4 regions of the Paenibacillus shunpengii genome follow, and region 1 is predicted to be linked to each of the others. Evidence: riboswitches for the same ligand, from Rfam matches in the RefSeq annotation. Region 1 holds a riboswitch; each other region holds the start of a gene.
The links. A riboswitch is a leader RNA that binds a small molecule or an ion and turns the genes downstream of it on or off. The one in region 1 is predicted to bind thiamine pyrophosphate.
Positions count from the first base shown of each region.

Region 1 (7,996 bases):
GTCCGCTACGGATACCTGGATCAGCATACCAAGCTGACACCGGGCAAAACCATTCGTGACGTATTGAAGGACGCCTTCCTGCCTTTACTTGAACTGGAAAAAGAAATGATGGTCATTACCGAGAAAATGGCGGATGCCTCTCCAGAGGAATTAGAGCTGCTGCTTGAAGAAATGGGCGAGATTCAAGAGCAGCTGGATATTGGTGATTTTTATTTGATTGATGTCAAAGTAGAAGAGATGGCGAATGGGCTTGGTCTGAATGCGATAGGACTTGACCGTGACGTATCAGCCCTTAGCGGTGGACAGCGGACGAAGGTGCTACTAGCCAAGCTGCTTCTTGAGAAGCCTAACGTTCTTCTCCTGGACGAGCCTACGAACTATTTGGATGTTGAGCATATTGAATGGCTGACTCGTTATTTGAAGGACTATCCATATGCCTTCATGCTGATCTCACATGATACAGAGTTTATGAATCAGGTCGTGAATGTCATTTATCATCTTGAATTTGCGAAGCTGACCCGTTATTCGGCGAACTATAACAAGTTCCTTGAGATGGCTGATATCAACAAGAATCAGCATATTGATGCTTACGAGAAGCAACAGGAATTTATTAAGAAGCAAGAGGATTTTATTCAGCGAAATAAGGCTCGATATTCAACCTCAGGACGGGCGAAGAGCCGTGAGAAGCAGCTGGATCGTATTGAACGCATTGATCGTCCTGAAGAAGCGGCCAAGCCGGTGTTTGGTTTCAAGGATGCCCGCGCAAGCGGCAAGACCGTATTTGAAGGCATCGATTTTGAGATTGGGTATGACTATCCACTGCTTCCCAAAATGACCATGACGATTGAGCGGGGAGATAAGATTGCCATTGTCGGATGTAACGGCGTTGGTAAATCCACGCTTCTCAAGACAATTCTCGGAAAAATTCCTGCGCTGAGCGGGAAGACTTATCTGGGGGATTTCCTATTCCCGGCTTATTTCGAACAAGAAGTACGTCCTGGCAAAATTACACCAATTGATGATGTATGGAATGAATTCTCTCATTTGAATCAGCATGAAGTACGTGCGCATCTTGCGCGCTGTGGTCTTAAGAATGAACATATTACAAGACCGCTGAACATGCTGAGCGGGGGAGAACAGGCCAAGGTACGTCTATGTAAGCTCATGATGCGCGAGACGAATTGGATTCTATTCGATGAGCCGACCAATCACTTGGATGTGGTAGCCAAGGAAGAGCTGAAGCGTGCACTCAAAGAATTCAAAGGCACGGTATTGCTCGTTTCCCACGAACCGGATTTTTATGAGGATTGGGTAACCAAGACCTGGAATGTAGAAGAATGGTCAACTAAAGTTTAAAATCCTAGTCAAGTTAAGACTTTCCAAATCCTTGCTTATGTGTTAACATATTCAACGTAATTCTACAACTGTATAGTAATTTCACTAGGGGGGCTGCACGTGAGCGGCTGAGATGGAATGAATCGATTCCGGACTCTTTGTACCTGATCTGGGTTATACCAGCGTAGGGAAGTGGGAACTGATAGGATGCTAGAGCGCAGGCTTCATGATTCATCGATAGTGATACGCTCTGTAGATTTCATGTATCAGTCTTTGTTGCATTTTATCAATGTAAACTTAACCACTTCCATTAGGAAGTGGTTTTTTTGTTGCCGCGATGGCTTGCGGGACATGCGGGGATTTACCCACAGGCTTGTTTTCTCAATAAGGAGGTGATCTATCATATTGAAGCCCGAATTTGAACTAGAACTACATGTGATCTCTCCCTCCTCATCCCCATCTGACTGGATTCCCATATTCTCTACCCTATGGCCTTATACGACGGCTGTACATATCCGGGATAAAATCAGCAACGTGAAGGAAATCGAACAGTTCATAAATACCCTGATCCTTCATCACATTCCAGTGAGTAAGATAGGGCTTAATCGTCAAGAGGATCTGGTATACGAGTATGAGCCAGCCATTCTCCAAATCGGGATGAAGGAGCTTTATCAGATCGAGTCTCTCAAGAGCTCTATGACAAGACGTGGGATCACAAAGACACGTATTGGCGTATCTGTCCATTCCCTCCAGGAGGCAAAGCAGGCTGAGCACCTGGGAGCTGATTTTTTATTGTACGGTCATATTTATCCTTCCTCTAGTAAGCCGGGTGCTGCTCCGAGAGGAGTCGTCTCATTACAGCGGGTTTGTATGGAGGTGCATATTCCGGTTATTGCGATAGGAGGAATTAAGCCGACAGATATTGATGAACTCGTTAATGCAGGAGCATCAGGTATCGCTGTGATATCCGGAGTGATGAATGCAGCAGATCCGCTTGGTGCAGTGCAAGAATATCATCAAGCACTTTGTCGTTATGGACCGATCAAGTAAGGAGGAAGACGGATATGCAAGATTACGAGCAAAACGTGGATACCGCTCGCAGGTCAGAGTTTATCGTGGTTGGCGGAGGGATTATCGGTTCAGCCATTGCTTATTTCTTGGCAAGGGATGGTAAGGATGTTCTGCTGTTGGAGGGAGAGGGGATGGCATCGGGAGCTTCAGGAGCTGCTGCAGGTATGCTGGCGCCGCATTTAGAATCATTCGCAGTTCCTGCGCTAAAAAATTTGGCTGAACGCAGTCTTAAGCTAATCAAACCTTTAATTGATGATTTATCCGCTCTAACTCCTATCGATGTCGCATTGAATAGTGCTGGTTTTGTCTCACCGTTTATGAATGATTCTATGGAATCCATGAAAACGGATTATCAAGAGTACTGGAATCCACTCAAGCTTAGAAGGGAGATTCCCGCGATCTGTGACCAAGCAGAAGGCGCTTATTATTATCCTGATCAGCTTCAGCTGCTGCCTGCCCAATTGAATAGAGCTCTGATTGATGGAGCTAGGGTCAAAGGTGCACGTTATCTGGAGCAACAGCCCGTGGTTTCACTTAATATTCGGAATGGAAACGTTTGTGGTGTCGAAACATCAACAGGAAGCTACGCTTGTGACAACATCATTATCGCATCAGGACTCGGACTGGGTATCAGAGGGGGGCTGTCCAGCCTGGGGATCGATCTTCCTACAGTAGCTGTCAAAGGTGAAATTGTAGCCGTTTACTCACCTGAGATCAGATTGGATTATACCATTTATACACATGATGTTTATCTTGTACCTAAGCCAGGAGGGGAGATATGGATTGGGGCGACGAGCCTCCCTTTTCATAACGATAAGACGGTATCAGTAAAAGGAATACTTCAACTGCTCCAGAAGGGAAGCAAATGGATTCCGCAGCTTGAACACGCTGCTTATGCTCGTTGCTGGGCAGGACTCAGACCACAAACGATCGATGGATTGCCTTATATCGGCCAGTACAAAGGGATTACAGGTTTATACATTGCGGCGGGGCATTATCGTAATGGAATTCTTCTAAGTGCAGTAACAGGAGAAATGATCAGCAGACTTGTCGCGGGTGAGAGTGAAGAAGATCTCGGAATAACCGAATTCTCACCTATGCGAAGCTTGGAGAAAGGCAGGTTGGTTCATTGAAGCTATTCATTAACGGACAACATAAGCCAATTAACGATTCTATTATCTCAGTTAGCGATTTAATAGATTCTCTTGAGTTAGGTGTCAAAACGGTGGTGGTTGAGTGGAATGATCAAATATTAACAAAAGATTTGCATTCCACAACGAAGCTTACAGACGGAGACAAGATCGAGATCGTTCATTTTGTGGGAGGCGGTTAATGATGCTTAATATTGGAAATTATAGCTTTGGTTCACGGCTGTTATTAGGTACAGGTAAATTTGATGATCTGCATGTTCAGCGTAAAGCAGTTGAGATCTCCGAGACGGAAGTGCTTACTTTTGCAGTACGCAGACTGAATCTTGAGAAGAAGGATGAACCGCATTTTCTGGATCAGCTCGACTTATCCAAGTATACATTATTGCCGAATACGGCTGGAGCAAGAACGGCGGAGGAAGCTGTGAAAATAGCCAGACTAGCAAAAGCCTCTGGACTATGTGATATGATTAAGGTAGAAGTGATCGGGGATCAGACAACACTACTTCCAGACCCGCTGGAAACATATACAGCCTGCGAAACACTGCTTGCAGAAGGGTTTATTGTACTGCCATATATTTCGGACGATGTAATGCTTGCAAAGAGATTGCAGCAGCTGGGTGTTCACGCGATTATGCCGGGAGCATCCCCAATAGGTTCAGGACAAGGACTTAATAATCCGAGGGCACTGGAGCTGATCATTGAACAGGCGGCTGTTCCTGTTATCGTCGATGCAGGTATTCGTTCTCCTCGGGATGCATCCTATGCAATGGAGTTGGGGGCGGATGCCGTTCTACTGAACTCCGCAGTGTCTGGAGCAGGAGACCCTGTGAAAATGGCGGAAGCGATGAAATACGCGGTATGGGCCGGAAGGAAGGCCTACGAGTCTGGAATGATCCCGGTCAAACGCTACGCATCGGCAAGCAGTCCGATGGAAGGGATGATTCATACGTGAATAGACAGGATTTGAGCACAAATGCGTTAACCATACCTGATCGATACTCGAGACAGGAGCTGTTCGCGCCATTTGGCAAAGAAGGACAGCAGAAGCTGAAAAACAGCCATGTGGTCGTTGTTGGAGCAGGGGCACTTGGAACGGGAATTGCGGAAACGCTGGTTCGTTCGGGCGTAGGTCGTATAACGATCGCTGACCGTGACTATGTTGAATGGAGCAATCTCCAGAGACAGCAGTTGTTCAGTGAAGCAGATGCAATGTCCCGTCTTCCTAAAGCGATTGCTGCCGAGAACCGGCTTCGGCTTATTAATTCGGAAGTGCATATTGATGCTTATGTTCTGGATGTAGGCGCAGAGGAATTAGAAGAATTGGTTACAGGCTCGGACCTGATCATGGATGCCACCGATAATTTCGATACCCGTCTGATCATTAATGATATCGCCCAAAAGCACAGTACGCCTTGGATATATGGGGGATGTGTCGGCAGCTACGGTATTACATATACCATTTTACCTGGGAGAACCCCTTGCCTGAATTGTCTGCTGGGTGAGGTCCCGCTTGGTGGAGACACATGTGATACGGCAGGAATTCTTCCGCAGGCGGTCCAGATGGTCACTGCGAATCAGACAGCTGAGGCGTTCAAGCTCCTTACCGGAAACGATGAGGCGCTGAGAAGAAAGCTTCTTTCTTTTGACATGTGGCGCAATGAATATACTACGATTGGTGTTGATCTGGCGAAAAATCCGAGCTGCCTCTCCTGCGGGCATGAGAGAACATATCCTTATCTAAGTGCAGCAAATACCGATCGAACCGATGTGTTGTGTGGGAGGGATACGGTACAGATCAGGCCTGCACGCAGAAGAGAGCTTAACCTGCAAGAAACGGCCGATCGTTTGCGCGGTCTTGATCAAGGCAAGGTTGATGTGAATCCTTTTCTTGTCTCTTTTCAGCTAAAAGAAAAGGTTCGACTGGTCATTTTCAAGGATGGAAGAGCACTGGTTCATGGAACGAAGGATGTAGCGGAAGCACGAACGATTTATCATCGATATTTTGGCTGACTCAATATAGCTGTAAAACAAAACAAAAATCCATTCCGAATCGAATGGATTTTTGTTGTTATATTTAATCCTTGCTCTGAATGACAAGCAGAATGCCTTCCTTAATGCGTATCGTACCTGTTGAGTTTACAATTTGATTGCTGATCCCTAGTGAATCTCCGATGGACAGTACTGCGCCTGACAGAGGGTACATAAAGCCATCCAGATCAATACCGCGAACCTCAGTCGTTAGAGGGATTAGAGATATGTAGTCATATTCGCTCTTATGTAAAGTAATACGAGAATCCGTTGCAGTAATCAGGTTGTTTCGGTTTATGATGCTGCAGCGTACACCTTGCTTGAGGGTCTTGGATAAGATCTGTATATTCGCCAGCGTATGATCGAGTCTCGAGCCTGTTGCGCCAAAAATAACAATTTCGGCTGGATGAAATGAGTAGGCATATTTTAGAGCAAGCTCTGTGTCAGACAGGTCCTTATCAATGGGATCACACCTGACGACTTGGTGACTGTATTCTTCAATGCGCTTATATTGCTCCTCCGATACAGAATCAAAATCTCCAACCGCAATCGTAGGCTTGAGCTGCTGATTGACTAAGTACCAAGCGCCGTAATCGGCACCAATTAAGATGTCGTCTGCATTCAGCTTCTCAATATATTCCTCATGAAGCTCCCCGCCTGTAAAGATGGCAACTCGTGTGTTCAGCATTTGGTCACTTCCTTGCTACTTGTTATTCTTTTGAGTATAGTCCACAAATAAAGGTTGCACAAATGGATCGCCCTTGACTACAATGATACAAGTATTGAATATGACTTAATGAGTGAGGTATAGATCGTAAGTGGAAATGAATGTGTTTGAGATCTTTAGTATTATAGGCACAATTGCTTTTGCCATGTCCGGGGCGTTCGTTGCGATGGAAGAGGATTATGATATATTAGGCGTCGTCGTTCTCGGTATGGTTACGGCATTTGGCGGCGGAGTCATACGAAATATATTGATTGGTGTCCCCGTTACTACCTTGTGGAGTCAAGGCACGTTTATTATGCTTGCATTGTTCTCGATAGCAATCGCATTTATTCTGCCAAACTCATGGATCGGGCATTGGAAGAAGACAGAAATGTTCTTTGACGCGATAGGCTTATCGGCATTTGCCATTCAAGGCGGACTCTATGCTGCGGATATGAATCATCCGATCAGTGCGGTGATTGTTGCAGCAGTGTTAACAGGGATTGGCGGCGGAATTATTAGAGATCTGCTGGCTGGACGCAAGCCGCTGGTGCTCAGAGATGAAATTTATGCAGTGTGGGCTATTCTTGCCGGCTTGATGATTGGACTTCATATTGCGGAAGATACAGTAAGTTTACTCATTTTGTTTAGTGTGGTTGTCTTCTTCCGTATGCTGTCTGTCCACTATCGATGGAGGCTGCCGAAGCGTACGCTGCAGACGGTTGAGAATGAAGCTCCGGTTACACCAAGTAAGCAGCACACTATGAATAAATAATATATTTGTTGTATAGCGTGGAAGAAGGGAAGAGTGCAAGAAATGATTCGTGTATTATTCGTATGCTTAGGCAACATTTGCAGATCTCCGATGGCGGAGGCTATTTTTCGCCACAAAGTAAAAGAGAGAAATTTAGAGAAACACATTCTCGTAGATTCTGCTGGAACAGGGGACTGGCATATTGGAAAGCCTCCTCATGAAGGGACACAAAAGATTTTAAATCTGCATTCGGTTAGTTTTGAAGGGATGACCGCAAGACAGGTTACAAACAGCGACTTCGGTTCCTTCGATTATATCGTGTGCATGGATAACTCGAATGAGCGAAATGTCCGTAAATTACCCGGTGCAGAACAAGCGAACATATTAAAATTCATGGATCTACTTCCTGATGAACCGCATAGAGAGGTGCCAGATCCATACTACACGGGTAATTTTGATGAGGTGCATAGACTGATTGATTTGGGGAGCGACGTGCTGCTCGATAGAATAACGACAGAGAAGTTGAAATAAAAACAGGCCGGCTCAAGGCAGAGCCGGTTTTTTTGTGTCAACAATTGGTGTATGATAGAACCTGGAATGTAAACGTTAACAAAGATTATGTGCAAATCGGAGAGGACGAAGAGCTCCTGCCGAGCTAAATCTGTTTAGAACAGCTGCTGTGAACTACTTCATCCCCATACCCGAAGTGAATGTATTATTGTTTATCGAGGAAGTATTCGAGCGCGTCGGGCAGCTCATTTTGCCAGAAGCCCCACTGATGGCGGCCGTCTTTCTCTGTATACTTCACTTTTGCACCACGCTCTTCTAACAACTCACGAGTATCCTGATTCATTTCTACGAAGTTGAAGATGCCATGATCCGTCTCGAAGCGATCTTCTTGCAGTCCCACGATCATCCAGATGCTGAGCCATGACAGATCGGTGGACTGTG
Region 1 is NZ_JBHUMJ010000002.1:2,885,779-2,893,774, reverse strand. It holds gene ACFSVM_RS13470 (ABC-F family ATP-binding cassette domain-containing protein) at 1-1,356, shown strand, start outside; TPP riboswitch at 1,433-1,543, shown strand; gene ACFSVM_RS13465 (thiamine phosphate synthase) at 1,741-2,385, shown strand; gene thiO (glycine oxidase ThiO) at 2,400-3,539, shown strand; gene thiS (sulfur carrier protein ThiS) at 3,536-3,739, shown strand; gene ACFSVM_RS13450 (thiazole synthase) at 3,742-4,509, shown strand; gene ACFSVM_RS13445 (thiazole biosynthesis adenylyltransferase ThiF) at 4,506-5,567, shown strand; gene ACFSVM_RS13440 (thiamine diphosphokinase) at 5,632-6,273, opposite strand; gene ACFSVM_RS13435 (trimeric intracellular cation channel family protein) at 6,410-7,066, shown strand; gene ACFSVM_RS13430 (low molecular weight protein-tyrosine-phosphatase) at 7,109-7,576, shown strand; gene ACFSVM_RS13425 (alpha/beta hydrolase) at 7,761-7,996, opposite strand, start outside.

Region 2 (7,996 bases), on a different contig from region 1:
TCAAGATTCATCGACTCAAACCGTCTTATGAACCCGATTTTCTATGATCATCTGTCTTATAGCGGACGAGTGCTCTCTCCAGCATAGCGATGATGGCGAAGAGGAGCAGGCTCAAGAGAACGATGATAGCCATGGCGACGAATACCCGATCTGTCCGATAGGCCGATTTTTGCAGCATCATATAATAGCCGATGCCCTTGTCTGTCCCGATCCATTCGGCGATGACTGCACCCATGACGCTGTAGGTGGCTGCGATCTTGAGACCTGAGAAGATGGACGGGAGCGCGTGAGGCACCTCCAGCTTGCGGAAGATTTGCCCCTTGCTGGCCCCGGCCATTCTCATGTAGCTCAGCATCGCGCGGTCCGTTTGCATCAGTCCGTCCATAGCAGATACTGCGATCGGAAAGAAGCAGACCAGTGTAATAACGATGATCTTGGGCAGCAGACCGAATCCGAACCAGATCATCAGAAGCGGTGCGAGTGCAATCGTAGGTATATTCTGGCTAAGAATGAGCAATGGATACAGGGCCGTTTTCATAAATGGAACCAGATGCAGCACCATGGCTGTCAGAAGACCAATGGCAGCACCAATGCCGAAGCCGAGCAGGGTGAGCTGTACAGTCGCCCAAGTATGTTCAGTAAGACTTGCAGCCTGTGCAGCTGCTTCACGGGTAATATCAACAGGACTTGGCAGAATCCACTTCTCAATGTGAAAAAGCGGCACGGCTATTTGCCATACCGCCAAAAAGAGAATGACCGCCGCGACAGGCGGCAGCACACTTCTTACAACACGCTTCATGATGGATACTTCTCCGTTAGTCCTTCCATGCTGATTCCGCTTGGGTAATGGGCAATCTTGATTTGTGAAATAATGCTCGGGCTGCCAGCCTCAACGAGTACCTCATGAACTCTCTGCACAATTTGGAGCAGCTCAGGAAGCTCGCCCTCCAGCGTCGTTTCAAGGGGATGGACCTGATATTTCACCCCGGATTGCTGTATCACTTCAATGGCACGGTCTACATAAGGGATCGAATCTTCTCCATTCGGTGTCTTCGGAATGACTTGAATACTTAGCAATGTTTGAGCCATATGGGTCACCAACGCTTTCTTCAGTAATTATTGTTGTGGCAGAAATTCATTCGTAAAAGCTTTCTCGACATCCAGTGGCTGGTCCAGCAGCTCGTGCTCAACCATCCAGTCGGAATAGTTCTGCCATACCTCTGCTTTTTGCTCGCCCCAGCGAGCGGCATCATCCTGATATTTCGGACTGAGCCATTTCTGACTCTCAAGCACAAGCTCTTTATCGAGGTCAGGCACGGCCTCGCTGAGTATCGCCGCGGCTTCCTCCGGATGATCAATCGTATATTCATAGCCTTTGGTCGTTGCGCGCATGAAGGCTTTGACCAGCTCCGGATCCTCGTCAATGGTTGCCTCATTCGTAATAAGTACAGGTGTATAGTAATCCAGCTTCTCGGAATAGTCTTTAACGTAGAACATATCGATCGGTTCCCCGCGAAGCTCGGCTTCAATACCCGTCCAGGCGTAGAAGATCCAGGCAAAATCGATGTCTCGCTTCGTTGCGGTGAAGAAATCTGCATCCCCCATGTTTATATTGTTCACTTTGCTTACATCCGCACCTTCGAGACCCATAATTGTATCAAGAACCGCTGAGTCAATTGGGTTGCCCCATCCTCCATAGGTTTTACCCTCGAAGTCCTTCGGAGATTCAATATTACGGTCAGCAGGAGCTGCAAAGCCGGAAGTATTATGCTGAATGACAGCAGCAATGGATACGATCGGCACGCCTTGTGTCCGTGCTTGGGTGACCCCTTCCTGATAGCTTACGCCAAAAGGCACCTCTCCGGAAGCGACCATCGTATCTGCACCGGCCTGGCCGGGCTGAATAATCTCGACATTCAGACCTTCTTCCTCGTAGAAGCCTTGACTTACTGCAGCATATAAGCCGGTATGATTCGTATTTGGCGTCCAGTCCAGGACGACCTTGATGTCGCGGAGGCTATCGCTCGCTGCCGGCTCCTCCGCGTCTGCACCAGATTCCTCATTCGATGTGCCGCTATTGCCGCAGGCAGTGATGATCATCATGAGTACCGCCAGTAACAACATTCCTAATTTTTTGTACACGTTTCTCTCTCCTTTTCAATTACCCCTATTCTTGACGAAATTTCCATAATAACTCCTATAATTTCAATTGAGGCTTCCTTGACAGCCATACTGATAAGGGAGATCGGATAGAGTGCAATGGCATTCTTGCGACCATAATAAAAAAAGCGTCCCGGATAAGGGACGCATGCAGACGTAAGGGCTAAGGGCTGTCAGTAAAATAGAACAGCACACTCGAATTCTCTCCATTCCTACGCTGGCATTACCCAGATCAGGTTTAAAGGGTACGTATCTAACACGCTTTCACGGATACTATCTCAGCCGGCTAACCCAGCACCCCTTGAGGTTGAATATGAAGTTTAGGACATTTCAGAAGCTAATTATAGCCCTCCTTGGCTGGAAAGTACAGCATAATCAAGAATAAAATCATTGTCATATGGAAATGTCTAAATTATAATACCTTTAATTGAAAACGTGAAAAAATGCCTGTGAAGAGCATCCAACTCGGAGGTATTCTCGCCAAGGGAAGGCACTAGCCTTCCCCTAAGTTAATCGGCACCGCCCGTTATCGCGGAACCAAAGTGATTGAAGTGGAACCTAATGCTGACCGCATGAGGTCTGCTTCAATAAATTGGGTGGCACCGCGAGCATAGAGCGCTCCTCGTCCCAACGGATGAGGGCGCTCTATGTTTTTTTAGCTTGACCAAATTAACTTAGGGGTGACGACAATGCTGGATATGAAATGGATAAGGGACCATGCTGTACAGGTTCAGGAAGCAGCGGATTGGAAGAAGATAGACGTATCTATAGACGAGCTGCTGACATGTGATGATGTACGTCGAGAGCTGATTACGGAAGTGGAGAAGCTCCGGCAACAGCGAAATATGGATTCGGAGAGAATAGGACAGCTGATGAGAGAGGGGAATCGGGAGGAGGCAGCAGCGGCCCGTGAAGAAGTGCGGCAGTTGAATGGGCAGATTGAAAAAGCAGAAGCAAGGCTAGCCGAAGTGACGGAACGTTATAATGCGCTGCGGCTGCTCGTCCCGAATATGGTATCTCCTGACACGCCTAGAGGACAGAGCGATAAGGATAATGTCATTGTAAGACAGGTCGGAGAGGTCAGTGATCCTCTGTTCCCGATCAAGGACCATATGGAACTTGGAGAGCTCCATGAGCTCATTGATGCTCCACGTGGCGTCAAGGTTGGCGGCTCGCGCAGCTACTATTTAAAGGGAGACGGAGTCCTGCTGCATCGTGCCGTTCAGCAGCTTGCGCTGGATATCGTGATGAAGCACGGCTTCGTGCCGATGGAGGTGCCGATCATGGTCCGGGAAGAGGCGCTGGAGAACACAGGATTTTTTCCAACTGGTCGAGACCAGACTTATGAGCTTGCAGGAGAGGACAAATTCCTGATCGGTACTTCAGAGGTTCCGCTCATCTCGTATTATGCAGGGGAAGTCATTGATGTGGCAGCACCCGTTCGGCTAGCGGCCGTATCGACAAGCTTCCGGAGCGAAGTAGGCTCTGCAGGACGTGATGTGCGCGGGCTCTATCGGGTGCACCAGTTTGCCAAAGTAGAGATGGTCGTACTAACAGAGGCTGATCCGGAGGTGTCGGAGCAGGTGCTCCAGGAAATAACGGGCTACGCAGAAGAGCTGCTTCAGGCGCTGGAGCTTCCATACCAGGTCGTGGCAGTGTGCACAGGCGATATGTCGCAAAAGACATATAAACAGTACGATATTGAAACCTGGATGCCTAGCCGGGGCAGCTATGGGGAGACGCATTCCTCGTCGAACCTGCATGATTTTCAGGCACGCCGCTCTAATATCCGCTATCGGGATAACGAAGGTCATCTGAGGTATTGCCATACATTGAACAACACGGCCGTGGCCTCGCCAAGAATCCTGATTCCACTTCTCGAGAATCACCAGCAGGAGGATGGCAGCATTTATATACCGAAGGCGCTCCGTCCTTACATGGGAAATCGAGAGAGACTCCTTCCTGTTCAGTAGATTTTACTTATATAATCCATGGGTTCAACTTTCAGGAGCAGGGTACACTAATAATAGAGTGTATTTTTGAAAGGAGACCTGAAGTGCGATGAATAAAACAGATCTGGAACAACATATTATACAAGCTATTGAGGACAATCCGTATTGCTCGCTTGCAACGGTGGAGGGCGGTAAGCCGAAAGCGAGATATATGGCTGTCTATAATGACGGTCTGAGCATTTATATGGCGACCAACCGTTGTACCCACAAAGTAGAGGAGCTGGAGGATAATCCGAATGTCAGCCTGCTGCTCGGCTACGAATCAGGCGGAACGAAGGACCTGCTCGAGATCGAAGGTACAGCAGAAGTGAGCCGTAATGGTGAACTCCGTAAGCAGCTGTGGAATAACAATATGGAAAAATGGTTCACAGGACCTGATGATCCCAATTACGTCATCCTGGATATCACGCCTAAACGGATTGAGTATACGGGCAAGGGTCAGGAATTGCAGGTATGGGAAGCGTAATCTGGTGGGTCGTATGATCAGCGATCATTAAGCAGCAGAGGACCATATGAGTATTGATGGAAGAGCAAGGGAGGCGGTATGGAGCTTCTCTTGCTTTTCTTTTTGTTTGATGATGACTCAGGATGGATAGGGGTACAGGGACAAAATACATAAATAACCGACATCGTAATGTCAAATTACATTACTTACTCATTGTAGGATAAAGTCATTTTTGTGTGTATTTAATAAAAATAAGTATAAATATTGTGCACTGATCAAAAACTTCTCTCTTTAACACATCTAATTATTGGTATAAAATATCATTTAGCAGTTTATTTCTTCCAGTCGTCAGGCTTGATGACAGCAACTGTGGCAAGGTTAAAGAAGGACCTAATACAGGAGGGGTACATTTGAAGAAGAGAAATACATTATTGGCAGGGATGACAACGGCAGCCCTGTTGTTTCAGCTCTTTGCCATTCCAGGACAACCGGTCTCCGCAGAGGAAGCCGCGAAGGTTAAGCTTCGTATTCTCGAAACGACAGATATTCATGCCAACTTGATAGACTATGATTACTATACGGATAAAGCCATTGAGACCTATGGTCTGGCAAGAACGGCAACGCTGATCAAGCAAGCACGCAGTGAAGCGAAGAACAGCATGCTGTTTGATAATGGGGATCTCATTCAAGGCACGCCGCTGGGTGATTATGTAGCCAAGGTTAAGCCGCTGAAGGGGGAAGAGGTCCATCCGGTCTATAAAGCAATGAATCTGCTTGATTATGATGCGGCAACTCCTGGAAATCATGAGTTCAACTATGGACTGGAGTTTTTTGATCAGGTGCTAAAAGGGGCAGACTTCCCTTATGTGAATGCTAACATCTACAAGGATGACGGCGATAAGGATGAGAGCAATGATGTGAATTATTATAAACCGTATGAGATTATTGAGAAGAAAGTAACGGATGAGTCAGGTAAGGAGCACACGCTTAAGGTCGGGGTCATCGGTCTTGTTACTCCTCAAATTATGCAATGGGACAGCGCATACCTAACAGGCAAAGTCATCACCAAGGACATTGTCAAAACAGCTGAGAAGTTCATCCCCGAGATTGAGGAGGCAGGGGCTGATCTGATCGTAGCTTTGGCACATACGGGCTATGATGAGAATCCACCAGCAGATATGGCGGAGAACGCTGTGCTTCCGCTAAGTGAGGTCGAAGGCATCGACGCGATTCTGTTCGGACATGCCCATAAGATATTCCCTAGTGCTGCTTTTGAAGGAATGAAGGGCGTTGATCTGGAGAAAGGCACGATTAATGGTGTTGCAGCCGTTGAGCCGGGAGCTTGGGGAGATAATCTTGGAGTCATTGATCTGGAGCTTACGCAGGTGAATGGAGAATGGGAGGTAGTCAATTCGGCAGCTGTATCCCGTCCAATCTACGATTCAGCCAATGCTAAATCGCTTGCAGCATTAGAAAAAGAAATAGCGGCCGCGGTACAAGCGGAACACGAAGCAACTGTGGAATACGTGCGAGGTCCGGTAGGGGAAACGACCGCGCCGATCACGAGTTATTTTGCGCTGGTACAGGATGATCCATCCATTCAAATCGTAACCAATGCACAGAAATGGTATGTTGAGAACAAGCTAAAAGGCACAGAGTATGAGGGAATTCCAGTTCTGTCCGCAGGAGCTCCATTTAAGGCAGGCGGACGCATGGGCCCGGACTATTACACAGATATTCCGGCAGGTACAATCGCAATTAAGAATGTCGCTGACCTATATGTATACCCTAATACCGTTCATGCAGTTGAGCTGACTGGAGCAGAAGTGAAGGAATGGCTGGAATGGTCCGCAGGACAGTTCAATACCATTGATCCATCTAAGAGTGGTGAGCAGGAACTCGTGAATGTTGACTTCCCGACATACAATTATGATGTCATTGATGGTGTAACCTACGAGATTGATGTGACCGAGCCAGCGAAATATGACAGCAAAGGCAACGTCGTGAGTGCCTCTTCAAACCGGATCAAGAACCTGAAATACGAAGGCAAAGCGATCGATCCTGAGCAAAAATTTATTGTAGCGACAAATAACTATCGTGCAGGCTCCAGCAAGTTGGCAAATCCGGACGGTAAGCGTATTATTATGGCTGCTCCAGATGAGAGCCGTCAAGTCATTATTGACTATATTGCACAGAACAAGACGATTAACCCGTCTGCTGATGGAAACTGGTCATTCGCCAAGGTATCCGGTACGCCGGAAATTATCTTCAATACCTCTCCTGCAGCCAGCAGCATAGTTACTGCCGATGCGGAGCTAAGCGGCGCAATGACTTATCTTGGTGACAATAAGGATGGCTTCGGCAAGTATTCCCTAGATTTATCCGGCGGTACAGACACGGCTGCACCAGAAGCTCAAGAGCCGGAAGCGGAAGAGACGCCGGCGGAACCAAAACCGACAACTCCAGCACCGAAGCCGGAGCCTAAGCCTGTGAAACCGGAAGCGGGCAAGGAACGGGTGTATGTCATCAAGAAAGGGGACAACCTGTACCGAATTGGTCTGAAATATGGCGTTGATTGGAATGCAATCGCCAAGGCAAATAAAATAAGCAATGTGCATAAGCTGCAAATAGGACAAAAAATTATTATCCCTGCATCGTAAGATGCAGAAATGAAACTAAGGAAACGTACCCGCAGGAGCCAGGAGCTGGCCAGCGGGTACGTTTTCTTGTGTGTGGGAGGATTTCTATTGAGGAAGAGCAGTACTTGAACGTAGATGTGTTGATCTCTGTTCAGATGCGTCGATCGGCACACTTAGACATTGAACTAGACAATGGTGGTTACGTAGATGCCAAGCGGCGTGCTTGCACTGCCTGCCGTCATGTATTTGAAGCTGTAGGAGCTCTCACCCGGCGGAACCGTAATATCCGCGATCGGGCTGAGCTGGGTGTTGTTACGCAGCAGCGGAATTCCATAGGTCTTGCCATCAATCAGGGCAGCTCCAGCAAAGGCCCCGCCTCGAGGATTGACACGTATACGTACGGACGCTTCACTGTCCGTCTCATTCAGAATGGGAATGGTCACCTGATAGACAGCACCAAATTGTCCGCGATTCGTCAGTGAGTTCGGCAATGTACTGTTCTCGGCGGTAAACAGCAGGTCAGCGGGCGCTTCTCCCGTGAGCTTGGTTCCTGCACATGTGCGGTAGTTCGCACTTTGTCCTATCCGGTATACAGGGGTAACGGCATCTGTTTCAGAGAATGTCCAGCTGCCGCGAGGATGTGCTTGAGGCGCTGGGCGGGGAGGTACAGGCTCTGTCGTAATTTCACGCAGATCCTTGTCCAGCAGTTTGGATGCGACGGTACGAATCTCATAATCCTG
Region 2 is NZ_JBHUMJ010000003.1:101,863-109,858, forward strand. It holds gene ACFSVM_RS14875 (ABC transporter permease) at 26-799, opposite strand; gene ACFSVM_RS14880 (thiamine-binding protein) at 796-1,089, opposite strand; gene ACFSVM_RS14885 (ABC transporter substrate-binding protein) at 1,117-2,124, opposite strand; TPP riboswitch at 2,353-2,472, opposite strand; gene serS (serine--tRNA ligase) at 2,850-4,133, shown strand; gene ACFSVM_RS14895 (pyridoxamine 5'-phosphate oxidase family protein) at 4,222-4,638, shown strand; gene ACFSVM_RS14900 (bifunctional 2',3'-cyclic-nucleotide 2'-phosphodiesterase/3'-nucleotidase) at 5,028-7,277, shown strand; gene ACFSVM_RS14905 (hypothetical protein) at 7,442-7,996, opposite strand, start outside.
Region 2: another riboswitch for thiamine pyrophosphate. It lies ahead of ACFSVM_RS14885 (ABC transporter substrate-binding protein); the one in region 1 lies ahead of ACFSVM_RS13465 (thiamine phosphate synthase).

Region 3 (7,996 bases), 2.5 Mb from region 1:
ATAAGCAGATGATCGGGCTGGAGATGAAGCTTGGAGCGAAGCGCTTGTATATCGTTCAGCAGATGAAGCAGTTTCTTAGCCGGATGCAGCATGGGGGATCGTATGTCTTCTCGAAAAATTTTACTTATAACCCCGAAGCTCATTATTTCAGACCTCATGACGAAGCGGTGTTGAAAGAGCTCATCCAATTGGAGCGTCAGGAGGAGATGTATCACGAATCGATTAACTCTTATCCCGGACGTGGCAGAAATCAGGACAGGCTGCTGCTGATACCTCCGCTGGCATGGGAGCGAATCGCGCCCCTCCTTCAGAAAGTACCAGAGGCATATACGCAGCAGGAGGAGCAGATCTTCAGCGGCGTATCCTGTACAGACAGCCTGCTGCCCCTGGATTTTGAATTTACGAAGACGGACACAGGCGCAGGCTATGAGCTGACGGCTATGGGGATTCGCGATGTACTGATCCTGCCGGAATATCGGATGGCGTTAAAGAACGGTATTTTCTACAAAATGTCGGAGGAATCCGTCAGCCAGATCGCGGGATTACAGGAGAAGCTCTCACGTGTTCATATTCCCAAGCTCACGATACCTGCCAAGCAGATGAGCCCTTATATGGAGAAGGTCGTTCCGGGTCTGATGCGGCTCGGGCGAGTGCACCTGGCAGAGGAAGTGTCCAGCCATATGATTCAGGTGCCGCTGAAAGCAAGGCTGTATCTGGATCGCGTTCGGGACAAGCTGCTGGCGAGTCTCGAGTTCCAGTACGGAGATGTCGTGATCAATCCGCTGGAGGAGAAGGCAAGGCTCCCAGAGAACAAGATCATTATTCGGGATAAGCCGCAAGAGGAACAAATTATCCGGCTCATGCAAACGAGTGATTTTACCCAGACGGAATCCGGATATTACCTGGAGAATGAGGATGCGGAATTTGATTTTCTGTATTACACGATGCCTCAGCTTGAGCAGCTGCTGGATGTGTATGCCACTTCAGCGGTGAAGGTAAGGGTAATGTCCGAGCCGATTGCTCCAAAGATTCATATGGATATGGATGAGCGTACCGACTGGATGGAATTTAAATTCGATATTAACGGGATACCCGTGAATGAAATCAAGCATGTGATCGAGAGCGTGGAAGCCAAAAGAAGATACCATAAGCTGTCGAATGGGGCGCTCATGCCCTTGTCAGCACCTGCCTTTCAAGAGATAGTGAGACTCATGAACGATATGGGCTTTCGCAAGGGAGAGATCGAGAACGGAATCATGAAGCTTCCGGTCGCTGCAGGACTCCGTGTGATGGACAGAGATCTGGGAGACCAAGTACAGTTTGGCAGCAGACTGAAGGAATTCATGGAGAATCTCGTCCATCCTGAACATATGGATTTCCCTGTTCCTGCCAGGCTGGCTCCTATTCTGCGAGACTATCAGAAGCAGGGATATCAATGGATGAAGACGTTAGCCTCCTACCGGTTTGGCGGTATTCTGGCAGACGATATGGGACTCGGCAAAACACTGCAGAGCATCACCTACATCGTGTCTGAGCTTCAATCCATTCGAGAGCATAAGCAGCCTGTGATGATCGCAGCGCCTGCCTCTCTTATTTACAATTGGAAGAATGAGCTTGAGAAATTTGCGCCAGAGCTCACGACCGTCATCGTAGACGGAAGCAAGACGGAGCGGCTGAAGCTCATCCGCGAGCACACGGCAACGGATGTACTTATCACATCTTATCCGCTTCTGCGTATGGATGCGGAAATGTATGGAGAACGGCATTTCCATGCTTTTATTATGGATGAAGCGCAGGCGTTCAAGAATTATGCAACACAGACCGCACATGCGGTAAAAGCGATAAATGCGAGACACCGGTTTGCACTTACCGGGACACCAATCGAGAACAGCCTTGAAGAACTGTGGTCCATCTTTGACGTTGTATTTCCGGAGCTGTTCAAGGGGCGAAAAGCCTTCAACGAGTTATCAAGAGAAGCTATTGCCCGTAGAATTCGTCCATTCCTGCTGCGCAGAGTCAAGGCCGATGTTCTTGCGGAGCTGCCGGAGAAGATCGAGTCCTTGCACACTTCCGAGCTGCTGACCGAGCAGAAGAAGCTCTATGTTGCCTTTTTGGCCAAGCTGCGTGCTGAGACCGTGAAGCATCTGAGCGAGAAGCAGTTCGACAAGAATCGAATCAAGATTCTGGCCGGCTTGACCCGGCTAAGACAGCTGTGCTGCCATCCAGGGCTGTTCGTGGAGGGCTATCAGGGCAGCTCAGCGAAATTTGAGCAGCTGATGGAGCTCATCGAAGAAAGCCGGAGTGCAGGCAAAAGGGTGCTGCTCTTCTCTCAATTTACTGAAATGCTGGGCATCATCGGCAGAGAGCTCGGAGCTCAGGGTATTCCGTTCTTTTATCTGGATGGACAGACACCAGGCCAAGAGCGTGTTGAAATGTGCCAGCGCTTTAACGAAGGGGAGAAGGATTTCTTCCTTATATCGCTCAAGGCCGGCGGTACGGGACTTAACTTGACGGGGGCTGATACTGTCATTTTGTATGATCTGTGGTGGAATCCTGCGGTAGAGGACCAGGCAGCGAGCCGGGCACACCGGATGGGACAGAAGAATGTGGTTCAGGTTATCCGGCTGGTGAGCCGCGGAACCGTAGAGGACAAAATGTACGAGCTTCAGCAGCGCAAGAAAAATCTCATTGAAGAAGTGATTCAGCCTGGACAGGAATCCTCATCCGCCTTAAGTGAGGAAGAAATCCGCGAAATACTAGCGATCTAGCATGGATAATCCTGCATAAAAGAAAAGGATAGAATCGGCACATACCCGCTGTTGAACGGGTACTCGATTCTATCCTTTTTTACTTTAGTTCAGCTTGGATTTATCCTGTTGCTGCTCGAGCTTGAGCTTCTCTGGTGTAACGTCGTCTCCATTCGGATCTACAATGGTCAGTCCGGATATGGTGGACAATACCTGTCCGCGGATGGCCTTCAAATATTCCTCACGAAGTGCCTTCTGTTCGGTGATTTCCTCCGGTGTAAGGCCTTCCTTCTTCTGTTTACGACTCAGCTCATTGATTCTATTTAATGAAGGGATCTCCATGGTATCAGCCTTCCTTTCAAGCTACATTGTATCCTGACAGTTTACTGTATGATACGGCTTATTGCAACCCGAAGGGTAGAAGATAGGCTGTTATCTGCTACTCTACAGCTTTGGTTCTGAGCAGCGTAATACTCATTGCAATAAATATGAACCCTGTAGCTTTGTTAAGGATCGTCTTCATCTTGACGTTATTTCTCAGTTTACCCGTTGCTGTGGACGAGAAGGCGGCGATCAGGATGCTCCAGATTCCTCCGGTCAAGCAATATGTAAGACCAAGCACTACAAAAGGCAGTGGCGAAGCATCGCTGCCCGGGGCAATAAATTGCGGCATAAATGCGAGAAAAAACATGGCGACTTTAGGATTGGTTACATTCGTGAAGAGGCCTTGCGTAAATATTTTGGAATTCGATAACTCGGAAGGCATATCTGCAGGTCCACCATGAGACTTAGCCTTAGGCGATGCCTTGTCGATCAGCATTCGAATGCCGAGATACGCTAGATAAATTGCACCTATAACCTTGATGACATTGAACAGAACAGCAGAGCTCATCAAGATCACGGATAAACCGAACGCAGCAAGCAGTGTATGCACAACGCCCCCCGCGGTAATGCCAAGCGCCGAAACAATGCCCGCCCGCTTCCCCTGAGCCACACTTCTGCCAAGAACATACATCGTATCAGGCCCTGGCGTAATATTGAGCAGGATGGACGAGATCAGAAATACTTCGAAGTTAATAATACCCAGCATGTGGAGCCCTCCTTTGTTGTAAATATCATAATTCATGTTTAACAATTTGTGTAGACAATCGAGTCTTTACAAAACAGGAGAAAGCAGTATAATGGGTTACGATTGGAACAGCATAATCGAAATACAGCACTAGGGGTGCCTTAACTGGCTGAGAGACCAATACGTCGATGATATGAACGATGGCGGTTAACCCTTTACACCCGATCTAGATCATACTAGCGTGGGGAAGTGCGGGGATATGAAATGATATAGGCCCGGAACCGGCATCTGATCTGGACATAAGCTTCAGTTCAGACGAAACCATATTCTGGGCATCACATTTTATTGAGCTGCACTCACTTAGGGGTGCAGCTCTTTTTTGTGTTGTTTCAACAATTCAAACTTGAGGAGATGGAGAAATGAGTACAGAAGTATGTGGAACAAGTCGGATTGTGGGCTGTCGTTTTTCACTGTATCCGATGAGTGATCGATTTGTTGATATTATTCTGGGTGCAATCCAAGAGGCGGATACCTCCAAGGTATGGACAGAGACCGGTGATGTAAGTACCTGCGTACGCGGCAGGCTTGAGCATGTTTTTGATGTTATGAAGGCGATTTATCTGCATGCAGCCAAGACAGGCGAGCACGTAGTGTTCAGCGGCACCTTCTCTATTGGCTGTCCGGGTGATTCGGCGGGTGATGTGTACATGTCAGAAGATGCCGTTCGGATGAATGAAGATATGATCTCCTCCATCCGTATCGAAGGAGCAGCGGAATATGCCTTATATGCTCTCGGAGAGCCGGAATACATGAAGAAGATTGCGAACGTCGTTGATATTGCGAAGAAGGATGGCAGCTACGGCGGAGGTATTCATTACGCTACACGCTTAGAAGGGGATGTACATACCATTTTTAAGACACTGGAGCAGTCCTTTGAAGTGACGCAGGAATCGGTGTCCCATGTCGTAATGACCGTAACGCTGTCCTGCAACAGTCCTTCTAATAAGAAGCAAGGGGAGGCGGAATAACGTATGGGAGCCTGGAAGCTGCGTGACATTATCGTATTAAGCTCATTGTCCGTTGTTTTTGCCGTCATTTATCTCGTGTTCTTACAGATTGGAAACCTGCTCACCGGTGTCATGGGACCGATGGGTTATGAGGTGATCTTCGGAATCTGGTTCATTGTCTCGATTATTGCTGCGTACATTATTCGCAAGCCAGGGGCGGCCTTTCTGTCCGAAACCATTGCAGGCATTATTGAAGTACTGATTGGAAACACGACGGGTCCCATTCTTATCGTATCGGCGATGATTCAAGGTCTTGGAGCAGAAATGGTCTTTGCAGCGGTTCGTTATCGTAAGTATTCGCTGTCCGTCTTGATGCTATCAGGAATAGGGGCGGCCGTGTTCAGCTTTGCCTGGGGCTACTCCCGATCCGGCTTTGCTGCATTATCACCCGAATTTGTAATCGCAATGCTGGTGGTTCGGATCATCAGCGGAGCAATTCTGGCCGGTCTGCTCGGAAAATGGATTGCAGATGCGCTGGTTCGTACGGGTGTGCTGCGGAGCTTCCCGGTTGCCAGAGCAGCAGCCCGGTCACACAAAGCATAATGGTACTCCAAACACATAAAGATCAGCCGGCTGATGAGACATTTAAATCTTCTGCTGCCATTGAAGTGAGAGATTTGACTCTTCAGTATGAGGAAGAAGCTCCGCTTGTATTAAATAGGATCACATTCGACTTGATTCCAGGTGAGATGCTGCTGCTCCTGGGACCTAGCGGGAGCGGTAAGAGCTCGCTCGCGCTGTGTCTGAACGGAATTTATCCGCAAGAGATCGAGAGTCTGGTCACGGGAAACGTCAGGATATGGGGCAGGCCGATGGTAGAGCAGAGTGCAGCATTGCATGCGCAAGCTGTAGGGATTGTCTTTCAAGATGTCGACAGCCAGTTCTGTATGCTGACAGTGGAAGAAGAGGTTGCCTTCTGCTTGGAAAATGTGGAATGTCCACAAGAGAGGATCCGCAGCCGAATGGATGAAGCGCTTGAGATGGTTGACCTGCTGCCGTACAGAACGGCTCAGATTCACACTCTCTCCGGCGGCATGAAGCAGCGTCTGGCGATTGCCTGTGCACTCGCGCTTCGCCCCGGCATCCTTGTGCTGGATGAGCCGACGGCCAATCTTGACCCGGTGGCTACTCGTAATCTGGCTCAGCTCATCTCATCACTTCGCAAGAAGCATGGAATAACGGTGCTCCTAATCGAGCATCAGCTGGATGCCTGGATGGCAGACATCGATCGTATTGCGCTAATGGACCACGAAGGGCAGATATGCCGAATGGATGAACCGGGCATGTTTTTTTCCATGTATCACGCTGAACTGGAGCGAATGGGAATATGGGTGCCTGGTCCAGTGACCCTGCAGCGGCAGCTAAGTGAATGTGTACCGGGATCGACTGAATTTCTTCCACTCACCGCTGAGGAGCTCATCAATTACTGGATATCACGTTCTGCACTTGAGCAAGGGCAGGTTAGTCACTACTTGCGGGAGAGGGCTGAGCAATCTCTGTATTCTAGAGGAGAGGAGGAGAGACGTGCTCCTGTGCTGGAGGCACATGGAATGACATTCTATCGACACGATCGGCCTGTCATTCAGGATGTCTCTCTGCGTGTAAGAGCAGGTGAATTCATCGCCATAACCGGACCGAACGGAGCAGGGAAATCTACGCTGGCCGGGCTTCTGTCCGGATTGCTCACACCTAAGGAGGGACGGGTGCTTGCTGGCGGAGAGGATATGAGCCTGCTGCCGGAGTCTGTCATTCGCAAGCGCGTCGGCCTCGTCTTTCAGCATCCCGAGCATCAGTTCGTTACGGATAAAGTGAGCGAGGAACTTGCATTTGGACTGCGCCTGCAGGGCAAGTCCGAAGAAGAGGTTCAGCTGAGGACAGCAGAGCTTCTAGCCGAGTTCCGGCTGTCCCACCTTGCAAATTACAGTCCCTATGCACTGAGTCAAGGCCAGAAACGAAGGCTCAGCGTAGCAGCGATGCTTGTGGAAGAACAGCTGGTGCTTATATGTGATGAGCCCACTTATGGACAGGATGCCTATGCATCTCTAAGGCTGCTTGAAGCATTGAAGGCCAGAGTCCGGCAAGGGCTTACGGTCATTATGATTACACATGATATGGAATGGGTCCGCGCTTACGCTACCCGTGTGATTGTAGTGATGGATGGAAAGATAGAGCTGAATGACAGACCTTCAGCACTGTGGCACTGGCCTGAGGAGCGACTTGCCGAGGCGAAGCTGGTGCTGCCGCTTGAGGTACAGCTGGCAAGAGCGTTAGACACGGACACTAGCATCCGAACGGAGAAGTTCCCGAATACAGCTGAAGCCCCTGTCCATCATTCAAGTGTGAACGAAGCACTTACAAGTTCAGACGAACCACTTACAAGGACAAACGAAGCAAACGCAAGCACACTCGAAGCTGGAAGTGCAGTGAAATCAGCCGGGAGTGCTTCCGATCCTGCTCAGCGCGGCGGCTGGAATCTCCATCATATGAATCCAAGTATCAAGGCTCTAGCCGTCACCCTTGGCGTCGTTCTGTTGTCCTTCGCCTTTGATCCCGTCACGCAGCTAAGCGCCTTAATGGTAACGATACTGCTTACGGCATGCTTTGGTCAGGTATCCTGGCGCAGATGGGTGCTGCTGTTTGCACCATTCTTGATCATGGCCCTCGGCTATGTATGGACAGCGATTGTCTTTCCCAGAGAGAGCATCGTTATGAATGATGAAGTATGGATCAGGATCGGCGGATTTGAGGCGGGACGAGAAACGGTGCTTACCGCTCTGTCTCTCGGGCTTCGTACGCTCACCTTCTCTGCGCTTTCACTCCTGTTCATTCTTACGACAGATCCGGTGAAGCTGATGTTTAGCCTGATGCAGCAGTGCAGGCTGTCTCCGAAGCTGGCTTACGGGATTATGGCGGGATATCGCTTCTTGCCGCTGTTCCGGGAAGAGCTGGCGACCATGCAGCAGGCTCACCGTATGCGAGGGATTCAGCGGGAGAAGGGTATTCGCTTTATTCTTCACGCGTTCAAGAGGTACTCGATTCCGCTGCTGGCCAGCAGTATCCGCAAATCCGAGCGAGTAGCCGTTGCCATGGTATCCAGAGGATTCACGGGGAAA
Region 3 is NZ_JBHUMJ010000002.1:364,613-372,608, forward strand. It holds gene ACFSVM_RS01580 (DEAD/DEAH box helicase) at 1-2,768, shown strand, start outside; gene ACFSVM_RS01585 (DUF896 domain-containing protein) at 2,853-3,089, opposite strand; gene ACFSVM_RS01590 (LysE family translocator) at 3,187-3,837, opposite strand; TPP riboswitch at 3,959-4,081, shown strand; gene ACFSVM_RS01595 (YkoF family thiamine/hydroxymethylpyrimidine-binding protein) at 4,236-4,844, shown strand; gene ACFSVM_RS01600 (ECF transporter S component) at 4,848-5,426, shown strand; gene ACFSVM_RS01605 (energy-coupling factor transporter ATPase) at 5,426-7,996, shown strand, end outside.
Region 3: another riboswitch for thiamine pyrophosphate. It lies ahead of ACFSVM_RS01595 (YkoF family thiamine/hydroxymethylpyrimidine-binding protein); the one in region 1 lies ahead of ACFSVM_RS13465 (thiamine phosphate synthase).

Region 4 (7,996 bases), on a different contig from region 1:
GCTCCGGTGCAATCGATGTAATCATATTTGTGCAACCCATTTCAGTATCCTTCCAAGTCCTTATCTCTTCCAGCGCGCGCAGCGGTAAATAGGGTCCATAACTGAGCTCCATAAGCTCGGCACCTCCCAAGAATCATTCTTATCAAATCAATGTTGTGCATAACAGCAGGCGGCGTAATGATCTAACGTATACTTATTCTCATTAGGGCTTGGACTATGATGACTTGTCAAAATAAGAGAGCGTTTAAAAAAGAATACGAAGAAGGCACCTATTTAAAGGTGCCTCAGCTTGATCTATTTTTGAGCGAGACTTATACCGCCAAGGAATGAAGACACCTTGTTCAAGTACTCTCTTGGATGCTCTCTGTATATGAGCTCGTGACGTGCTTCCTCTACAATCCACACATCAGAGTTTGGATTCGTCTGGTTACTCGCAAAGAGCTCTGCCATTGGGTAAGGCGCCTTCTCATCCTGGGTCCCGTGGATGAAGAAGATAGGAATGTCATAAGCCTTTGATCTTACCTCCTGATAAGGGATGGAGTTTAGACTGGTGCCATTCAGGATTGGAAACAGCATGGTCAGAATTTGTAGCGTAGGCTGCTTCGGCAAGTCAATCTGATTCTGTATATTATGATACAGCGTATCCGGCTCCAGCAGGAAGGTGCTGTCAAGAATCATGGCATCAATGTCCTCAGTTTGAAGGGCAGCCTGAAGGGCGGTCCCTGCACCCATCGAGAAGCCCCATACGACAACTTCTTGAGCTCCCTTTTGCTTAGCGAGCTGAACTGCGCCGAGAAGCTGCTTCGATTCTGCCTTCCCGCCCGTAGCAACGACTCTTGTGCTCTGGGAGGCGAAGCCATAATCGAACATAATGACATTAAAATTCTGCTGATGAGCGTAATGGGCCAAATCATACATGGGAATCCAGGATTCTTCCCGGTTGGCCCCATAGCCGTGACTGAACACAATCGTTTTGCTGCTGTTCTCCTCGGCAGGAATGTACCAGCCGCTGACGTCCCGGCTTCCGTCCGTAGCAGGGAAAGTCACCTCTTCATACTCCATACCCTTGGACAGCAGGGGATTGGAATATACCGGAGCTACTGCCGGGTAGGACAGTACCCATGCGATATAGGCATGAAGAGCAATAAAGCAAAATACGAGGAAAAATATAATCGATAAAATAAGAGCAACCACAATATGCTTAAAACGGATGAGCCGAGTGGAAAGTGCGGGAGGAGCACTCGATACGTTCTGATTAAGGGATCTATTCTCGGAGATAGGAAACATCATACTCCTCCTTCCAATAGAATGTTATATAGGACTAAATTACTAAATCCAACCTATGAATAAAGTTGAGGTTGGTATAACTTATTCTTTATCCTATGATGCGTCCTGTCTAATGTCAATTGATTGGGACTAATTGTTACACACTTGTAATGTAAGTGAAATTATTGGTGAAAAATGTTTGTCAAGTGAAGGAAGACTTATTCCAAAATTTCTCCATTATGATCGATTGTTGAGAGAAATGAGCGGTTTAATTGAGATTAATTCTCAATTAAACCTTTACTTTGGTCATCGATTCTCATATAATTTATGTAACCAGGTTTCACGTGATGAAACAGAGAGGGGATTATGCCATGGAAGAGCAAGATCGCAAATTAACGGTTCGAGCGGTCGAGAGGGCATTGGATATTTTGTTATGCTTTACAGAGCAATCAGATCTGGGTCTTACAGAAATTTCGGGTAAGATCGGTTTACATAAAAGTACCGTTCATCGTTTAATGACAACACTGGAGGACAGGGGGTTTGTTGTGCGCAATCCTTCAACGGAGAAGTATAGGCTTGGTATTCGCATATGGGAGCTTGCGGCACATATGTCCCAGAGTGATGACCCGGCGATTCTACTGCTGCCTGCGATGGAGCGCCTTCGTGATCGCTTGGGAGAGACCGTTAGCTTGTATTTGAAGGACGGCAATGAGCGGATACGCGTTCAGGCCGTACAGAGCAATCAAGCGATCCGAAGGGTAGCACCTGTTGGTGTAAGGCTGCCCTTGTCCGTTGGTGCATCAAGCAAAGTGTTGGTTGCGTTTGCAGCAAGAGAAGAGCAGGAGCAGCTGATACGCAATTTTGATATCCCCTTGTCCGTTGATCAAGATATTTATATGAGTCAGCTGCAAGAGATCCGAGAATTGGGATATGCAACGAGCTATGAAGAGAGAGAGCCTGGAGCAGCAGCGGTATCAGCGCCGATCTTTGATCGCAAGGGTAAGGTGGCAGCGGCACTGTCATTATCCGGACCCGTCAGCAGGCTGTCGGAAGAGACACTTCGGGAATATGCGCCTATTGTTATGGAGACGGCGGCACAAATGGGTTTCATGCTGAGGTAATTCTCTCGGATTGGATGGAAAATAAAGGTTGAAAATATGCTCTGAATGAGATAATCTTGTATGGACCTTGATGCAGACGAAGGATGAGGTCAATCCATTTCTTTTAAACAACAATAACAATTTACTAGGGGAGCCCGAAATGCCGGGCTGAGATGGCACTGCAAGGTGCCGGACTCTTTGGACCTGATCTGGATCATACCAGCGTAGGGAAGTAATTGGCGATATAATGTGGATAGGATCCGTTGTATGCGGTGATGGCTCTGTTAGTGGTCTATGCAGATCTATTAGCCTGTACACCAAGATCTTATTTGGATTAGAGCTGATTCCCCTGTGGGAATGGGCTCTTTTTTTGTTGCCGCAGCTTCTATATAACTGGCTATCGTTTGTGAAGCTTCTGTCTTTCAAACGCAGCTCAGGAGAGGGCTACCCAACTCGACAAAGGAGGAAGCACATATGAATCATTCGAACAAAGGATTGAACACAGAGACATCGGCTATAAGAGGAGAACAATTAAAGATCGAATCTGGAAGGCTACAGCCATTCCCCGCCAGCAAGAGGGTATATATCCAAGGATCAAGGCCGGACATTGCCGTACCCGAACGTGAAATTGAGCTCCATCCCACCAGCACACCCCAAGGAGTAGAGCAGAATGAGCCATTTCGGGTTTACGATACGAGTGGACCCATGGGTGACATGAATACTGAAGTTGATATTCGTCAAGGCCTTCCACTCTTGCGTCAGAATTGGATCCTTGAGCGTGAAGATGTTGAGTTTTATGAAGGAAGAGAAATACGGCCAGAGGATAATGGGATTCGATCGGACAGAAGTGCCCAGCAGGAGGTAGAGGTGTTCCCGGGCGTCAGAAGACAGCCGCTCAGAGCCAAGTCAGGGCGATGTGTAACTCAGATGCATTATGCCAGAAAAGGGATCGTGACGCCTGAAATGGAGTTTGCAGCGATCCGCGAGGGGCTTGATCCGGAGCTTGTAAGGAGTGAGATTGCAAGAGGAAGGGCAATCCTGCCTGCAAATATTAATCATCCGGAAAGTGAGCCGATGCTGATCGGAAGCCGATTCCATGTTAAGATCAATGCGAATATCGGAAACTCTGCTGTTTCCTCTTCGATTGAGGAGGAGGTAGAGAAGATGAGCTGGGCTGTGCACTGGGGAGCGGATACAGTCATGGACCTCTCGACGGGCCGCCATATTCATACGACTAGAGAATGGATTATCCGCAATTCTCCTGTACCCATTGGGACAGTTCCACTCTATCAAGCGTTGGAGAAGGTGAACGGGGAGGCAGAGAAGCTCTCCTGGGAAATATACCGAGATACGCTGATCGAGCAGGCGGAGCAGGGTGTTGATTATTTTACGATTCATGCAGGCGTTCTTCTAAGATATATTCCAATGACAGCAGAGCGGATGACTGGAATTGTGTCACGGGGCGGTTCCATCATGGCAGCTTGGTGTCTGGCACATCATCAGGAGAACTTTTTGTACACTCATTTTGAAGAGATTTGTGAGATTATGAGCCGATATGATGTTGCTTTTTCACTTGGAGATGGACTAAGACCCGGCAGCATCTATGATGCGAACGATGAAGCCCAGATGGCAGAGCTGGCGACGCTCGGGGAGCTGACGAAGATCGCCTGGAAGCATGATGTGCAGGTGATGATTGAAGGTCCCGGACATGTACCCATGCATAAGATCAAAGAGAACGTCGATCTGCAGATGGAGATTTGTCAGGAAGCTCCATTTTACACGCTGGGTCCACTTACAACAGATATTGCTCCGGGATATGATCACATTACATCTGCGATCGGGGCAGCGATGATCGGCTGGTTTGGCACCTCTATGCTGTGCTACGTTACGCCGAAGGAGCATTTGGGACTGCCGGATAAGAATGATGTAAGGGAAGGGGTCATTGCCTATAAGATCGCTGCCCATGCTGCCGATCTGGCCAAGGGTCATCCTAGAGCGCACAGAAGAGATGATGCCCTCTCCAAAGCGAGATTTGAGTTCCGCTGGAAGGATCAGTTCAATCTGTCCCTTGATCCGGAGCGTGCCTTATCCTATCATGATGAGACTCTTCCTGCAGAAGGGGCGAAGACGGCGCATTTTTGTTCGATGTGCGGTCCGAAATTCTGCAGCATGCGCATCACTCAGGATATTCGAAATATGGCATCCGTTAAGGGAGTTAGTGAGAAGGAAGCGATCCATGCAGGTATGCAGGAGAAGGCAGAAGAATATCGGGGTCAGAATAGATGAATGAATGATCTCCCTATGATTGAGGAAAATAATGTGAGATCCCGTTTCGTAGATTGCAGATTCTCCAGTTGGTTAATATAAATGTGAGAGCCAGAAGCCAAGGAGGGAATCACATTTATGAATACTCCAGTAGTGAATCAAGAAGCAATTGAGACGGTAAGAGGTTTGATCAAGGATATAGATACAGCGATGCTGACCACCGTAACTCCAGAAGGATTGGTCTCGCGTCCGATGAAGACACAGGAGGTTGAATTTGACGGAGATCTCTGGTTCCTGACGAAAAAGGACACAAATAAGTATCGGGAATTGATGCAAAATCCGCTGGTCAATGTAGCCTATGTCGGTAAATCCTATGTTTCCATTCGGGGTGAAGCGGAGCTGATTCAGGATCCGGCGAAAGTGAAGGAGTTCTGGAACAAAGCCTATGAGATGCTGCTTGATGTTTCTTATGACGACCCTTCGCTGGTGCTCATCAAGATTCAGGCAGATACCGCCGAGTATTGGGAAACAGGCAGTAAAACGAAGCTGGTCAAGAATCTGTTCAACAAAATGACAGGCAAGAATGAGATGGATTTGAACAAGACCGTAGATCTGTGACGGAGCTTGTACAGGATTGCACATAAAGGGGGCCCGTCTATGGGCCTCCACTTTTTTTGTGCGATGAATTATTAATGCTGTGAATCAACTCCATATTTGAGGGTGGGCGTTGATAATATCATCAGCTGTCTTGGAAAGTGCAGGCAAGTAGTTTAGAATTTGCCCTGCCCTATTCAGATAAGCCTCAGGTGTACCGATGCCTAGATCATTGATCAGCGCCTGGAAGGCAGGTGCAAGTGACTGCTTAGTCTCCGGTGAAGCGTCAGCATCCAAAATTTTGTGACATCGGGCAAAAGTAGCTGCTATCCAAAACACAGCCTCAAGGTGATTTCCGGATTCAATAAGCTCGCGGCTTCCCTCGATCACAATGGGTCGTGCGCTTACTGTAATATCGGAGCTGAAAAAGAAAGGGGTAGACGATACATCCGCAGCTGTATCAAAGGTTATTTCAAGCTGTTCAAGATGCTGACGAACTTGTTCCGCGGTCATCTGATCACAGCCGAGCAGCTGCAGTAGTTCAGTGTATACCGGGAGCTGATTATACTGGGCGAGTACCTCTCGCACGCGGAGATACCGTAAACGGACCGTCGGATTTTGCAGTGCAGCGGTGAGAAGGACATGTGTTGTAATGGCAGCCGGGAAGAGAAGTGCTGTGATTCGATCATAGAGAGGCAGCGTCATATCTATGGATTGGAGCCCTGCCTCTATTTTATGAAGGGCGTTTTTACATCGCTTCTCGACCCATGACTTTTGAGCATAGTGCTGAGATACCTGCTGGTATATCGGATACAGACGTGAATAAGGATCGGCGATGATCGTGTTCGTGCGAAAGCTTCCGGCCAAATGGTAGTTTGTAAGCACTTTCTCTACTGAATCGAACAGATCCCACGGCAGATAGGTTACTTCCAGCAAGACATTTTGATATCGGAATTTCCCGAGTTTAATAGAAGGTACTTCTTGAGTAACAAGGACAATATCAACATCCGAAGCAGGAGGCAGCATAGCGTTGTCAGGTAGAGGAACAGTAGAGCCGCTGAAATAAGCGCCGAGATAACCGGGACATTGACTTCCGTGGCTCATTACCCAATTTACTGCTGCTTGTCTGGCAGAACCGATATTCATCTGTACACTCCTTTCAGGTGCTCTAGAAAGATATCGTGACTTCCTCTTTTTGCATAAAACAGGAGCTCTTGAAACAAAATAGGATGTATTTCAAATTCGCCAATAAAGTAGGTGTTCCCTGTGTATTTCTACAAAGAGGATCTTATCAACATTATCGTGCCTGACAAGCCTGATCCCGCTGCAGCTAAGGTACTGCAAGAAGCTTTGGGTGGACGGTTCGGCGAAATGCGTACGATGATGCAGTATTTTTTTCAGAGCAGTAATTTCCGTGGGAATAAGACCCAGTATCGGGATTTGATGCGAGGTGTATTTCTGGAGGAGATCAGCCATGTGGAGCTGGTGCAAACGACCATTAATCAGCTGCTGAATGGATCAGGCGAAGAGACGCCGGGTAATGCAGGAGTAGATGGCGCTCCATTGGATGAGGCTGTTCGCCATGCAAATCCGCATCATTACATTGTTGGTGCACAAGGGTCTCTGCCCGTAGATGCGGCCGGGAATCCATGGATGGGCAACTACGTATATAACCATGGTAATCTTGTAGCTGACCTTATGGATAATCTGGTTCTTGAATCAACAGGAGTTCTGCAAAAATCCCGTATTTATGAAATGAGCTCCAATAAGACGTTCAGAGAAACCTTGGCTTTTCTCATCGTGCGGGATAATGCCCATCAGAATGCGTTCGCCAAAGCGCTTGAGACGCTTGGTGTAGAGTGGGGCAAACTGTTCCCGGTACCTAATTATGATATCAACAAGTATCCGGAGTGCAGAAAATATGTGGACATGGGCTTTCATAACGCACAGTTTAACTTTAGGCTGGACGATACCCGGATCGGAGAAATTTTCAGTGGTAAATCTCCAAGCCGCAATGGTGGTGAGCTTGAGGTAACACCTCCTCCAATCGGTCATCCGGTACCCATGCTGCCAGACATGCCAAATGAGCATGCCCCAGGTCTTAATGATTTAAACACATAACAGCCTGGTTTTCTTATGAAAATACGAGTAGAACCAACATAAAAACTCCAGCTTCCCCCTTGCCTGAAAGCGAGGAAGCTGGAGTTTTTCTAATGGGAACATAATCGGCTAGAGAATGAACATGATTCGCGCGCCGACTTGGTCGCATATCTAGTATACGCATTATAGTCAGCCTGCCGGTACCGTCATTTTGATATGAGCTGGCACCGGAGGCTTCACTTCAGCGGGAATTCCGGCTCTGAAAGAGACCCCATTTGCTCTTTCCTTAAATTCAGCCTTGGCCTGCTCAATGACACCATTCGTATTCAGAAGCAGATCATAGGCGGATAGAGCCATCAGCTTCGCGGCATAGTGCATCCCCTTCATTCCAATGGAGGAGCCGAAGGCGGCCGTGGCCTGCCAAGTGTGGACTTGGACACCGAGCGGAGCACAGGTCGTCATGATCTGACCCATCGGTGTGATCCAGGACACATCACCCACATCAGAGGAGCCGCCCATCGTCATACCGAAGACATGTTTATTGTTAATAAACTCCGTTGGTAGAATAGATTGTTCAGAGAGCAGGGCAGCTTCTGCATTGGCTGCAAGGACGTCTGGATGAACGCTTTTCAGCAGCTGTTCGGCGAAGGCCTCTTCTTCCGGAGTGAAAC
Region 4 is NZ_JBHUMJ010000003.1:411,694-419,689, forward strand. It holds gene ACFSVM_RS16200 (Fe-Mn family superoxide dismutase) at 1-112, opposite strand, end outside; gene ACFSVM_RS16205 (alpha/beta hydrolase) at 295-1,287, opposite strand; gene ACFSVM_RS16210 (IclR family transcriptional regulator) at 1,638-2,387, shown strand; TPP riboswitch at 2,504-2,614, shown strand; gene thiC (phosphomethylpyrimidine synthase ThiC) at 2,841-4,652, shown strand; gene ACFSVM_RS16220 (pyridoxamine 5'-phosphate oxidase family protein) at 4,770-5,249, shown strand; gene ACFSVM_RS16225 (hypothetical protein) at 5,334-6,371, opposite strand; gene ACFSVM_RS16230 (manganese catalase family protein) at 6,492-7,346, shown strand; gene ACFSVM_RS16235 (amidohydrolase) at 7,515-7,996, opposite strand, start outside.
Region 4: another riboswitch for thiamine pyrophosphate. It lies ahead of thiC (phosphomethylpyrimidine synthase ThiC); the one in region 1 lies ahead of ACFSVM_RS13465 (thiamine phosphate synthase).